DNA from 4 places in the Fictibacillus enclensis genome. Region 2 is predicted to be linked to each of the others. Evidence: riboswitches for the same ligand, from Rfam matches in the RefSeq annotation. Region 2 holds a riboswitch; each other region holds the start of a gene.
The links. A riboswitch is a leader RNA that binds a small molecule or an ion and turns the genes downstream of it on or off. The one in region 2 is predicted to bind S-adenosylmethionine.

Region 1 (3,092 bases), 1.6 Mb from region 2:
ACCCCATTGCTATCTCCACCTTTAAAAGTGTTAGTGTAGTGTATGATAAATGTCCCTTAAAGGTGAAAACCCCAGAATCTCCCGAGTTACGAAACCGGCTGCTTCCAAAGCGTCTCCCCAAGCGACAAAACCTTCAACCTCGCCTCATCAAGGCTCTGTTTCTCCCACTCTTTTTCAAGCCGCCGAAGGGCTTCCGGTCCGGTATCGTCCGCCAGACGGTAGGCGCCGTAATGCATGGGAATAAAGAGAGAAGCGCCTGTTTCCAGAAACGCTTTAACCGCATCTTCCGGGTTGATATGGGATACCTTCATAAACCATTCCGGTTCATATGCACCGATCGGCATAAGCACCGTATCCGGCTTCAAACGTTCTCCAATCTGCCGAAATCCACGAAAATAACCGGTATCCCCGGCAAAATAAACGCTTTCGCCCGTTTTCAGGTCTTGGATTACCCAGCCTCCCCAATGGGAGGTGTTCATGTCAAAAACGCTCCTGCGCGTCCAGTGCTGGGCAGGAACAAACATAATCTTCAGGCCCCTGTCCACAAACTCCTCCCACCAGTTGGCCTCTGTTACTGCCTGATACCCTTTTTTCCGAAACAAACCTTTAAGTCCGGCAGGCACATAAAAAGAGATTTTTCCTTTTAGCTGTTTGATGCTGTTGAAATCAAGATGGTCATAATGTCCGTGGGAGATAAGAACAAGATCGATTTCCGGCAGCTGCCCGGTGGACAACCCAGGGGCTGTGAGCCGCTTTTGCAATCCCATTTTTGGAGCCCATACAGGGTCTGTCAGGATATTCAGTCCGCCCACCTGCAAAAGAAAGGTTGAATGGCCAATCCATGTAATCGAGTGTTTGCTGCGGTTTTCTTTTAATCTCTGACGCTCTTTATTCGTGCTCTGCTGAATTTGTTGGGTCAAATCCTTTTTATTGCTTCGTCTTTCCCGCTGCCAGCGGAGTAAGTCTTTAAATGTATGTGTATTTTCAATGTCGTCAAGGTTGGCGAACTTCTTCATCGTCCGGATTCCTCCTGTTTGATACGATCCTGGCAAGATTGTAAAAAGCTATTGAAATGTTCTAATAATTATTGTAAGGTATAAAGAACTAATTTTATAGCAATTTGGTTTCTTATCCAGAGAGGTTAAGGGAATGGCCCGTTGACACCTCAGCAACCTTCAGCGATTACGAGCTGAAAAGGTGCTAAGTCCAACAAGTTCGATTGCAGAACTTGAAAGATAAGAAGAATGACATCGAATGTTCAAAGTCTTCTTCTTTAAGAAGGCTTTTTTTATTTTTTTGGGCCACTGGAAGATACCGAACCAACAGGAGGACTCATAATGGGATTATTGAAAGACCTAGAAAGCAAGATTCTGATCGCTGACGGAGCCATGGGAACGCTGCTGTATTCCTATGGAACCGACTGCTGTTTCGAGCAGCTGAATCTGTCTCACCCTGAACAGATCCAGTCGATTCACCAGGCTTATATTCAGGCCGGGGCAAATGTGATCCAGACCAATACGTACAGCGCCAACTATATTAAGCTGCAGCGGTACGGACTGGAGGAGCAGGTAAAAGAATTAAACAGCGCAGCCGTTTCTCTTGCAAAAAAAGCAGCCGGCGGCAATGCGTACGTGCTTGGAACCATTGGGGGTATACGGGGAACCGGCCCCAGTTCTTTGTCTCTTGAAGAAATAAAAAGAAGCTTCAGGGAGCAGCTGTACTGCCTTCTCCTTGAGGGTGTAGACGGGCTTCTTCTGGAAACCTTCTATGATCTGGAGGAACTGGAGGCCGTACTTAAAATCGCCCGAAGCCAGACCGATCTGCCGATCATATCACAGATTTCCCTCCAGGAGGTAGGCATCTTAAACGACAGAACCCCGGTGAATACAGCGATCAAGCGGCTGGAAGAGTTGGGATCCGATGTCGTCGGGCTCAATTGCCGGCTCGGCCCTTTCCACATGATCAAAACCCTGGAGGAAGTAGAAATTCCAAAGCATGCTTTTCTTTCCGCCTATCCCAATGCGAGCCTTCCTTCCTATGCGGATGGCAAGTTTCAATATGAAGGCGATGCGGAGTATTTTAAAAACAGTGCTTCTCTTTTCAGAAATCAGGGTGTCCGTCTGCTTGGCGGCTGCTGTGGAACCACACCGGCCCACATAGAGGCCTTCGCAAAGGAACTGAACGGTCTCTCACCTGTTACCGAAAAAAATGTTCGGCAGCGGCCAGAGCCGATTGCTGTTGCATCATCCGGGCAAAAGCCTCAAATCTCTTTGCCGGAAATACTGCAGGAACGCCGATCGGTCATTGTGGAGCTCGACCCTCCCCGAAAACTGGATACGACGCGATTTTTCGAAGGCGCCAAAGCCCTCAAGGAAGCAGGCGCAGATGCGATTACGCTGGCAGACAACTCTTTGGCATCGCCAAGAATTTGCAACACCTCTCTGTCATCTCTTGCAAAAGCGCAGACCGGTGCCCAGCCCATCGTCCACCTGGCCTGCCGTGACCGGAACATCATCGGTTTGCAGTCCCATTTGATGGGCCTTCACACGCTTGGTCTTCATGACATTCTGGCCATTACCGGTGATCCCGCAAAAGTGGGTGATTTTCCGGGTGCCTCCAGCGTCTATGATGTAACATCGATCGAGTTGATCAAAATGATCAAGCAGTTTAACGAAGGGGTCTCCCTCTCCGGTAAAGACCTCGGAGAGAAAACACATTTTACCGTGGGAGCGGCCTTTAATCCGAATGTGAAAGCACTCGACCGTGCTGTCCAGCGCGCAGAGAAGAAAATAGAAGCCGGTGCAGACTACTTTATCAGCCAGCCTGTTTATTCCGAGGAAAAACTGTTGCAGTTCCATGAGGCGGTAAAAGACCTCCCTGTTCCGGTCTATGTGGGCATTATGCCGCTGACTTCAAGCCGCAATGCCGATTTCCTTCACTATGAAGTGCCCGGCATCAAGCTGAGCGATGAAGTAAGGAACCGGATGGCGGAATTCAAGGATGATCCGTTAGCCGCGGCTCGTGAAGGACTGGCGATTTCAAAGTCATTAATTGATGCAGCCACGGAACTCTTCAATGGCATCTACCTGATC
Region 2 (3,092 bases):
AGGGCAGCGATTGAAGCAGGATCCTGGCTCGCACCTGGAGGAAGTCTGCTCATGGAAACAAGCTCCCGCCAATCAGCAGAAACATGGCGGATTTTTCAGGAGCAGGGCCTGAGTTCAACAGTGGTCTGTTCCTCAGAGCTCCAAGCAACAGTGGTTATTGGCACAAAGCAAAAAAGCCGGATCAGCGCGTTTTAGCTGATCTGGCTTTACCCGTCTGGCGTCTTATCTTTTTGCTTTTCGGTAACCGGCTTTTTGGGCTTCTGCCTCTGAGCAAAACATGACCTCGGCTTTTGTTACATCATAAGATTGGCCGCCGGGAACATGGTAGATCATCGACTGCTTATTGCCTTTTATGTTGCATTTTCCTTTGGGTTTCTCATTTGAAGGGGGATTGGCAGGCTGTTTGTTTTCATTAGAAGATGGGCTCTTGGAATTTTCATGAAAACCGTCCTTCTGGGCATAGTTCTCGATGGACCAGATGCCAATGCCTTTTTGCTGGGCTTTTTCCTGTGTGGCGCGGAACTGGTCTACATATTTTGTATTGGGCGGATACACATAAGCCACCCGGGCCAGTCCTTTTTCCAAAAGCAGCTGGTTAAAGTTTTGTTTGCCAATCCATATGTAAGCAAGCAGTCTTCCATACTTGTCACGTTCGGAAATATCCAGCTCAACGCCTACTTTTTTACCGGTTAACTGTGTTTTTGTAAATTTTGAACTCTCCGGACCGAATGGCTGAACACCAAGCCTTGGGTGTTTCGTTTCGGGAGTGTCCACGAGCAGCATACGGACACGTTCTGTTTTTCCATTCTTGAATTTAACATCGAGTGTATCTCCATCTACTACATATGTGACAGTTGCGGGTGTTCCTTTAATCGCAGCGCTCTGCCCATCGGGAATGCTGATCTCCTGAACCGGTGAGCATGCGGCAGCGAACACAGCTAGTAAACATACCATTGCTATACCGAGCAGCTTTTTAGGGGAATTTTTTTCCACGATCTTCGTTCTCTCCTCTATCTATGTATTGCCGATAATTTGTAAAATCACAAAAGCTATTATACTACGTTATTCACTCACAGAGTGTTTTTCAATAAAAAAAGCATCATGATCGATTAGATCGTGATGCGGTCTGTGGCTGACTGGCGGTTAAGCCAGTTCAATGTATTGGTAAGAAGTTCATTAAAATGATGGATAGAAGAAAAGGTATGATTCGCTCCTTTAATGAGCTTACATTCACTAGTTCCATGAATTCTATGGGAGCCGCTGTCATAGAACTGGGTGCAGTATACGCTTGGAATGTCTTTATCCTCTGTTCCATGGAGAAGTAAAATGTCACCTGTAAACTGTGCCAGCTCCTTCATGGGCTGGTAGGATTGAAGGGACTGGAGAAAATCAGCTTTTAATGAATATCCCAGATGATCAACATACCCTTTTGTCGTTAAACTTTGGCATTCGTCCTTTCCAACAATATTCACGATATCATGGTAGGGATTTCCTACCGAAGCCCAGAGAATCAGGTCTTTTACCCTCGGATCGACTGCCGCAGTCTGAACCGCCACGGCTCCTCCCAAACTATGGCCAAGGAGAATGATCTCCCTGGAATCGACGCAGGGCAGCTTTGAGGCATAATTAATAGCAGCCTGTGTCTGACTGATTAAATCTTGAAATGTATTTTCTCCATAGCTGCCTTCGCTTTCTCCACAGCCGGCATAGTCAAAACGCAAAACGACAAACTCGCTCGCGGAAAGCTGCTTGGCCGTTTTTACAAAGAGGCGGTCCACACCGATTCGGTTGCTTGTAAAACCGTGGCAGATGATGACAATCGGCAATTTGGCCTGGGGAATCCCTAAGGTGTGCCGCGGATAGTGAACGGTGGCGGTTAATTTGCAATCCTTCCATAGAAAACAACCTTGCTTTTCCATATGAACATCTCCTCAATCCTTTATAATTAACTAATCTTATCTTTTTAGTAGGAATTAAAGTAAATAAAAACCCCTTCTTATGTTTCCTGAAACATAAGAAGGGGTTGAATGAACGAATCACGTCAACACATTTCTTATCTTTCAAGCCAGCAGCTTGTTGAATGTGGCACAGTGCTCCTAAGGGAGTCTGTTGCCGAGGCTTCACAGGGTCAATTCCCTCCGCCTCTCTGGATAAGAAGTATAGAATTTTAATTTAATGTATGATATTTTTAATAGTTTGTCAATTGTATAAGATAAGTTGATTATAGAATATGAACCTTTTCAAAAAAAGGTATCAAAAATAATGCATTTGTCCCTTCCTTTTCTTCTGCAGTACATTAAAGTATGTTGGCATTAAATCTTTTATATTGTAAAATAATAACATAGTAGATTAATAGAATGATTAGGAAGAAGGTTGAGCGTGTTAGAAAAGATTAATCATCAGCTAGAGCGATTCATGCCACTCATTACCCCGGTCAGTGTACTCTTGGGCATGCTTTTGACACATGAGCTAAAAAACTTTCTGTTTCTCGTTCCGTGGATTTTTGCGTTTATGACATTTTCGGGCAGCCTTGGCTCAAACTTTACCCATTTACGCAATACGTTGTCTCGTCCTATCCCCATTTTTATTGGGTTGGCCATTCTGCACGTTATTATGCCCTTGTGGGCGTGGGCAGTGGGACACATTGCGTTTTCCACCGATCCTTACACCATTACCGGACTGGTGCTTGCTATGGTCATTCCGTGCGGAATCACAAGCAGCATGTGGGTTTCCATTTATAAAGGAAACAGCACCCTTGCGTTATCCATCATATTAATTGATACATTGTTATCGCCTCTTGTGGTTCCATACAGCCTTTCTCTCTTTGTCGGAGAGTCTGTAGCCATCGAGGAATGGCCGATGGTCAAGGACCTGCTGGTTATGATTGTCATTCCTTCCATTGTAGGCATGATCCTAAATCACAAGACGAAGGGAAACATCAAATTGACGTTGGGAAAACGGATCGCCCCTGTATCGAAAATTTGTATGGCAGTCGTAGTCGCGATTAATGCATCGGTGGCAGCTCCTTATCTGAAGCATGTGGATAAAAAGCTGGTGTGGATTGGAATCATTGTCTTTTTCATTGCAGCCAG
Region 3 (3,092 bases), 560 kb from region 2:
CGCTGCTCTTCCTCAGTCAACTGCTGATGCGTTGTACTCGCAGGGTGGATGATGAGGGATTTTGAATCTCCTACATTGGCAAGGTGGGAGAAAAGTTTCACATTTTCGATGAGTTTGCTTCCTTCTTTGACTCCGCCTTTTACACCAAACGTAAGAATCGCTCCAGCACCTTTTGGCAAATATTTGTTTGCCAGTTCATGGTATTGGTTGTCCTCGAGGCCAGGATAGTTGACCCAATCAACTGCAGGATGCTGCTGCAGGAACTTCGCCACTTTCAATGCATTTTCGCAATGGCGTTCTACCCGCAGAGACAGTGTCTCCAGCCCCTGAATGAACAAGAAGGAGTTGAATGGCGATACGCAAGATCCAAGGTCTCTTAAAAGCTGAACACGTGCTTTAATGATATACGCCAATGGTCCGACCGCTTCTGTATAAACTACGCCTCCATAGCTGTTATCCGGTTCTGTCAATCCTGGAAACTTGCCGTTGGTCCAGTCAAATTTTCCGGAATCAATAATCAAGCCACCAATGGACGTACCATGCCCGCCGATAAATTTGGTTGCTGAATGGACTACAATATCGGCTCCATGTTCAATCGGACGGCAAAGATAAGGTGTGGCAAATGTGTTGTCCACAATCAGCGGCACACCCGCTTCGTGTGCAATATCCGCAATCGCTGAAATATCCGCCACATCAATCTTTGGATTTCCGATGGTTTCTATATAAAGGGCTTTTGTTTTTTCTGTGATGGCATCCTTAAAGGATTGCAGGTTATCGAGCTCAGCAAAGTTCACATTTATCCCAAGCTTTGGCAGCGTATTGGCAAACAGGTTATACGTTCCCCCGTACAAGGATCCTGAGGCAACAACCTCATCTCCGGCACCTGCAATATTTACGATGGAATAGGTAATGGCTGCCTGACCGGACGCAACCGCAAGCGCCCCAACTCCTCCTTCTAGCTTGGCGATGGTCTGCTCAAACGCGTCCTGCGTCGGGTTCATGATCCGGCTGTAGATGTTTCCGAATTCTTTTAGTCCAAACAAATTCGCAGCATGCTCTGTGCTGTCAAACTGATAGGATGTTGTCTGGTAGATCGGAACTGCTCTTGCCCCTGTTGTTGGATCCACTTTTTGCCCCTCGTGCAATGAAATCGTTTCAAACCCGTATTCTCTTTCTTCACTCATGTTCCATCTCTCCTTCTTAATATGTATTTGTTCATTAAGAGCCTATAAAAAAGACCCCTTCCAAAAGAAGAGGTCGCAGTTTTCACCGTCGGCTCTCATCTTTCAGAACATACTGTTCTGCTGAAATTAGCACCATGCATTTCCTGCTGGTTGCCGGGTTTCATCGGGTCAGTCCCTCCACCTCTCTGGATAAGATACATCTGAATATTAAGTTAGTTTGAATAATACTGAACTTTATCCTTCGTGTCAATTGTTTTTTATTTTTACAGAGTTTTGCCTTGGCGAAAGTTTTTTTGTAGCCATCATGTAACCCGCGATTGAATAAAGATAATTTGTGTTTCCTAAACCACCAGGTTAAAAGTATAACTAAAATTCCCAGGACAGCAGCGATTAATAAAGGTATTCCAACAAACATTTTCCTTCCCCCTGCCTTCATCAATACAACAACCTTTTTTAAACATATATGTAAAATAATAAAAATAAATATTTCTGCCGTTTAACCCGATCTGATGAAAGGGTATTACTTATTAGATGATAGTCATATAAAAGGAGGAATCTCATGCCATTTCAAGCCATCGTTCTCGAGAAAAACAATGATCAGGTCGATATTACAAAAAAGGAGTTATCTCTCGACGATCTTCTAGAAGGCGAAGTCACCATAAGGGTGGCTTATTCAAGCGTCAATTATAAAGACGGACTGGCAGCACAAAATAAAAGTTCCATCGTAACCCACTACCCCATGATTCCCGGAATTGATTTGTCAGGAACCGTTTCCCATTCTTCTTCACCTGACTTTCAGGAAGGGGACAAGGTTCTTGTAACGGGCTATAAGCTCGGTGTTTCCCATTTTGGCGGGTACAGTGAATACGCAAGAGTTCCCGCGGAATGGGTGGTTCCCCTTCCCGAGGGACTAACGTTAAAAGATGCAATGCTATATGGAACTGCTGGCTTCACTGCTGCACTGTCGGTCCATCGCCTTCAGGAGCACGGTATAACTCCAGAAAGCGGCTCTGTGATTGTGACGGGAGCAACCGGAGGCGTGGGCAGCCAAGCGGTATCCATGCTTTCCAATCTTGGCTACCGTGTCACAGCAAGTACCGGCAAGGAATCAGAGCACAGTTATTTAAAAGAACTTGGAGCGAGTGACATCATTGACCGTGATGAAGTGGTAAAAAAAGACAACATACCCCTTTATTCCCAGCGCTGGGCAGCAGCCGTTGATCCAGTAGGAGGAAAAACACTTGAATTCCTGCTGAGCTCGATTCAATACGGCGGTTCTGTTGCGGTTTCCGGACTAACAGGGGGAACCGATGTTCATACCACAGTATATCCCTTTATTTTACGAGGGATCAACCTTCTCGGAATCGATTCGGTTTTTTGCCCGGCAACAGTCAGGAATACCATTTGGGAGCGCATTGCCACAGATTTAAAAACTGAGCATGCAGGGGATATAATGGGACAAGAAGTCACCCTTGATGAGCTTCCGGATATTTTACGCGCTACGGTGGAAGGCAACAACAAAGGACGCGTGATTGTAAAGGTTCAATAATGAATAAAGAAAGGAGCCTGCAGAAAAAAACAGGCTCCTTTCTTTATTTACTACTAAAAAAGAAACCCTATCGACTGCTCTGCCGTTAGGGTATTTAAGCGTTTTTCTCTTCAGAAATCAAGTATTTGCAATAGGAGCCGCCTTTTGCCAAGCACTGTGTCCGTTCGACCTTCTCTGTGCCAAGCATTTTTTGGAACAGAGACAGTTCACAGGAACAGGCCTGTTGGTATTCATTTGCCACTTTGGCAATAGGGCAGTTAAACTCCTTTAATTCAAATTGTCCGTCTTCGGTCTTTTCCCATTCCACCATATAGCCGGCTTCATTTTGGATCGTGGCGAGTTCAGCAACTTTTTCCTCG
Region 4 (3,092 bases), 1.5 Mb from region 2:
CTCAGAGGAGCTGTCGGTTCATCAAGAATGAGAAACCGGCACTGAGCCGAAACAGCCCGCGCAATCAATACCATCTGCTTTTGCGCAAGCGTCAGCTCGCTGACGAGCTTTTTGGAGGATACGTGTATGTTCATTTCCTCCAAAAGATGCGAAGCCTTTTGGTGGAGGGTTTTCCAGCGCACGAGCTGCTTTTTTCCCATTTCATTGACCAGGTCATGCAGGAGAATGTTCTCCCCCACCGTCAAATAGGGAACCAGAACTGTGTCCACCTCCTGATGGACAATTTGGATGCCTTCATTCAGTGCGTCCTTTGGTGAAGATATATCTACGTTCTTTCCGTCAATCTGAACAGAGCCGGTGTAATGGGTATAGGCACCCGTCAGCACCTTCATCAGCGTTGATTTCCCGGCGCCATTTGCCCCGATCAGTGCATGAACACGGCCAGTTTTACTTTTAAAATCAACCTCATTCAGCGCCTTTACCCCGGGAAACTCAATACTTATGTTCTTCATCTCGAGCAGTGCCATCGGCCGGTCTCCTTTATTCAAAGCAAACACCCTCTGCTGCTAGCCGAAGAGAGTGTTTGTATGTTTATTTTTTGTAATGGTCTTTCAGCGTGTCCATCCAATCTTCATCAAACGCGGCCGATTGTCCCCACCCTTTAATTTCCTTGGACAGGTTAACCATATTTACGCCCTCGGAGGATTTTTGAAGATCCCTTTGGGAAACGAGAGAAGCGTCCAGGTCATATTTTTGCGGTGTTTTTTCACCGGCAATTTTTTTTGCAAGGATTCTCATATCCACTGCACCGATCAGCTTTGGATCAACCGCTGCAGTATATTTCCATGGGCTGTCCTTCTTTTGGATTTCCTGAAGATCCGCGTTGGAGACATCAATGCCGTAAATTTTAATCTCATCTCGGCCCGCTTCTTTAATGGCACGAGCGGCTCCGATGGCAAATGCATCCCATGTCGCAAAGATCGCATCAATCTCTCCCTTTTTATGCTTGTTCAGCATGGCGGTAACGGCATTTTGCGTTTGAACGGAGGTGTCCGCTGAAGCTACACCAAAGCGCTCCACTTCTTTAATGCCAGGGTTATTTTTCAACGTTTCTTTATAAACAGCATTGCGGCGAACCATTGGCGGAAACCCGTCCACCCACAGGTACACGATGTTTGCTTTGCCTTTTTGTTCTTTCACAAGCTGGTCCAATGCCAGCTTGGCCAATGCTTCATCGTCCTGGGATGTAAGTGTCACACCATCCACCTTGGCGAGGTCCGGATTGGAGTCAAAAGTCACGACACTCTTTCCTTTATCTCTGAGCTTTTGGATATCATTGATTGTTGCCGCATCATCTCCATGAGAAATAATGAAGCCGTCATAGTCCTCATTGGCCGCCTGGGCGATCGCATCGTGGAACTTCGCTGTATCTCCGTTGGCCGTATAGATATCAACGGTAAAACCGAGCGCTTCCCCTTCGGCCTTCGCTCCTGCCAAAAACTGTGCCGTATGATCATCTCCACCGATCTTTCGGATAACTTTGATTTTGGCACCCTGCCCCTTGGCGAATCGTTTTGGCACATTATCAAACGACACATTTTCATGTTTCTTTTCAGATGATGCCGTGTTACTGCCTGACGAGCAGCCTGTTAACAATAATGAGAGTGCGACCGCAGAGACTGCTGCGCTTTTTAAAAACTTCTTCATTTCCCCTATCCCCTTTTCTGTATGTCTCTCTCGTCTCAAAAGCTGCAGGGCCATCCCCTGAGCACATAAAAAAACCTCTCCGGGAAAGAGAGGTTTCATCGCCTATGTAGACAAGGATTCGTCCTCTCTCATCTTTCAAAACAGCATAGCTGTTTTGCAGGATTTAGCACCAATTCCATAAATGGAACGGTTGCCGGGCGTCATAGGGCCAGTCCCTCTGCCACTCTTGATAAGAGATTGAATATTGAGTTAGTTAAAAATATAGTTATAACTTTAATCGGCGGAGAGAGGAAAGTCAATATATTTTTAAAAGGTTATTTTAAAAACCTTCGTTGCTTTTAGTGGTTGATTTCCGTTTGAGGATGCTCGCTTTCATCAATGAAGATTATATCACCCCATAATATGTAAATAAAAAACAGTGCTTTTATTCAACGCTGCTACGGATCTATCAAGAAATATCCCCGCCAAAAACCGCGACATTCTGTACCTCTGGCGCAAACACCCGGCCATTCCATTTCATTGTGGTCTGCACATAACCGAGCCGGTCGGCGTTATACTGGCCGGCGATGTTCTGGTAAGCCAGTAATTCATAGGTGCCATTGCGGTCAAAGTCGACCGGGTAAAGACCTGACAGTCCGGAAACAAATCCCTGGATGGGTTTTTTCAGCTTGCCATTGGGATAATAAATCTCTGACAAGTACTCCCTGCCCCTGGTGGTCAGATCGATAATAAATTTCTGGTTCGTGGTGTAGCTGTTTACCTGAACTTTGTAGTAGTCGAGGTAAAAGACCCGGTATTTGAAGCGGTCATTAAAGACATCAGAATCAAACAACGTCCTGAACTGGCTGCCTCTATAGGCAAACACATTGGCATTGATCATGCCGCCGCTTCCACCTGTATCCATTACCACCATGATGTCTTCCACCCTGTCTCCAGTAAAGTCACCAAGAAAAAGCGTGGGTTTGTATCCTTGGTTTTGCTTGAGTGGTATTTGTGTATACTGATTGGTCTTTCCATCCTGCACAACTATCATGATATTGACCCAAAATGGACTGTCCGGTGTTTTTTCAGCAGTAATATAAACGGTATCGATGGAGTTGTCGCCGATGACATTCCCCTTTTTCATATCGACGACCTGCCGCTCTCTGTACATGGCTATCCCCTGCCTTCCCACTGTTTTCATAACACATTGTATGAGAAAGGCCCGGTTTTGGTTTTTATTCTCAATCGTGTTACACTACAAAAAAACTCAAGCAGGTGCATTCGTGGATATTAAACAACTACAGTACTTTATAGAAGTGGCAAAATACAATAGCTTTACCCGGGCAGCTGACGCTCTTTTTATCACTCAGCCGACGATCAGCAAAATGATTAAAAACCTGGAA

Region 1: linked by a shared signal. The riboswitch ahead of QNH15_RS03885 (bifunctional homocysteine S-methyltransferase/methylenetetrahydrofolate reductase) and the one ahead of QNH15_RS22030 (alpha/beta hydrolase family protein) in region 2 are both predicted to bind S-adenosylmethionine.
Region 3: linked by a shared signal. The riboswitch ahead of QNH15_RS19280 (homocysteine synthase) and the one ahead of QNH15_RS22030 (alpha/beta hydrolase family protein) in region 2 are both predicted to bind S-adenosylmethionine.
Region 4: linked by a shared signal. The riboswitch ahead of QNH15_RS03535 (sugar ABC transporter substrate-binding protein) and the one ahead of QNH15_RS22030 (alpha/beta hydrolase family protein) in region 2 are both predicted to bind S-adenosylmethionine.

What each region holds. Positions count from the first base shown of each region.
Region 1 covers NZ_CP126109.1:732,495-735,586, reverse strand. Annotated here, with positions in the region: gene QNH15_RS03895 (spore germination protein) at 1-7, opposite strand, end outside; gene QNH15_RS03890 (MBL fold metallo-hydrolase) at 87-1,016, opposite strand; SAM riboswitch class I at 1,126-1,242, shown strand; gene QNH15_RS03885 (bifunctional homocysteine S-methyltransferase/methylenetetrahydrofolate reductase) at 1,338-3,092, shown strand, end outside.
Region 2 covers NZ_CP126109.1:4,236,318-4,239,409, reverse strand. Annotated here, with positions in the region: gene QNH15_RS22040 (putative protein N(5)-glutamine methyltransferase) at 1-195, shown strand, start outside; gene QNH15_RS22035 (thermonuclease family protein) at 223-993, opposite strand; gene QNH15_RS22030 (alpha/beta hydrolase family protein) at 1,110-1,919, opposite strand; SAM riboswitch class I at 2,051-2,157, opposite strand; gene QNH15_RS22025 (bile acid:sodium symporter family protein) at 2,380-3,092, shown strand, end outside.
Region 3 covers NZ_CP126109.1:3,675,304-3,678,395, forward strand. Annotated here, with positions in the region: gene QNH15_RS19280 (homocysteine synthase) at 1-1,184, opposite strand, end outside; SAM riboswitch class I at 1,277-1,380, opposite strand; gene QNH15_RS19285 (acrylyl-CoA reductase family protein) at 1,744-2,733, shown strand; gene QNH15_RS19290 (helix-turn-helix transcriptional regulator) at 2,828-3,092, opposite strand, start outside.
Region 4 covers NZ_CP126109.1:656,562-659,653, reverse strand. Annotated here, with positions in the region: gene QNH15_RS03540 (sugar ABC transporter ATP-binding protein) at 1-527, opposite strand, end outside; gene QNH15_RS03535 (sugar ABC transporter substrate-binding protein) at 592-1,707, opposite strand; SAM riboswitch class I at 1,833-1,943, opposite strand; gene QNH15_RS03530 (hypothetical protein) at 2,156-2,860, opposite strand; gene cidR (cidABC operon transcriptional activator CidR) at 2,973-3,092, shown strand, end outside.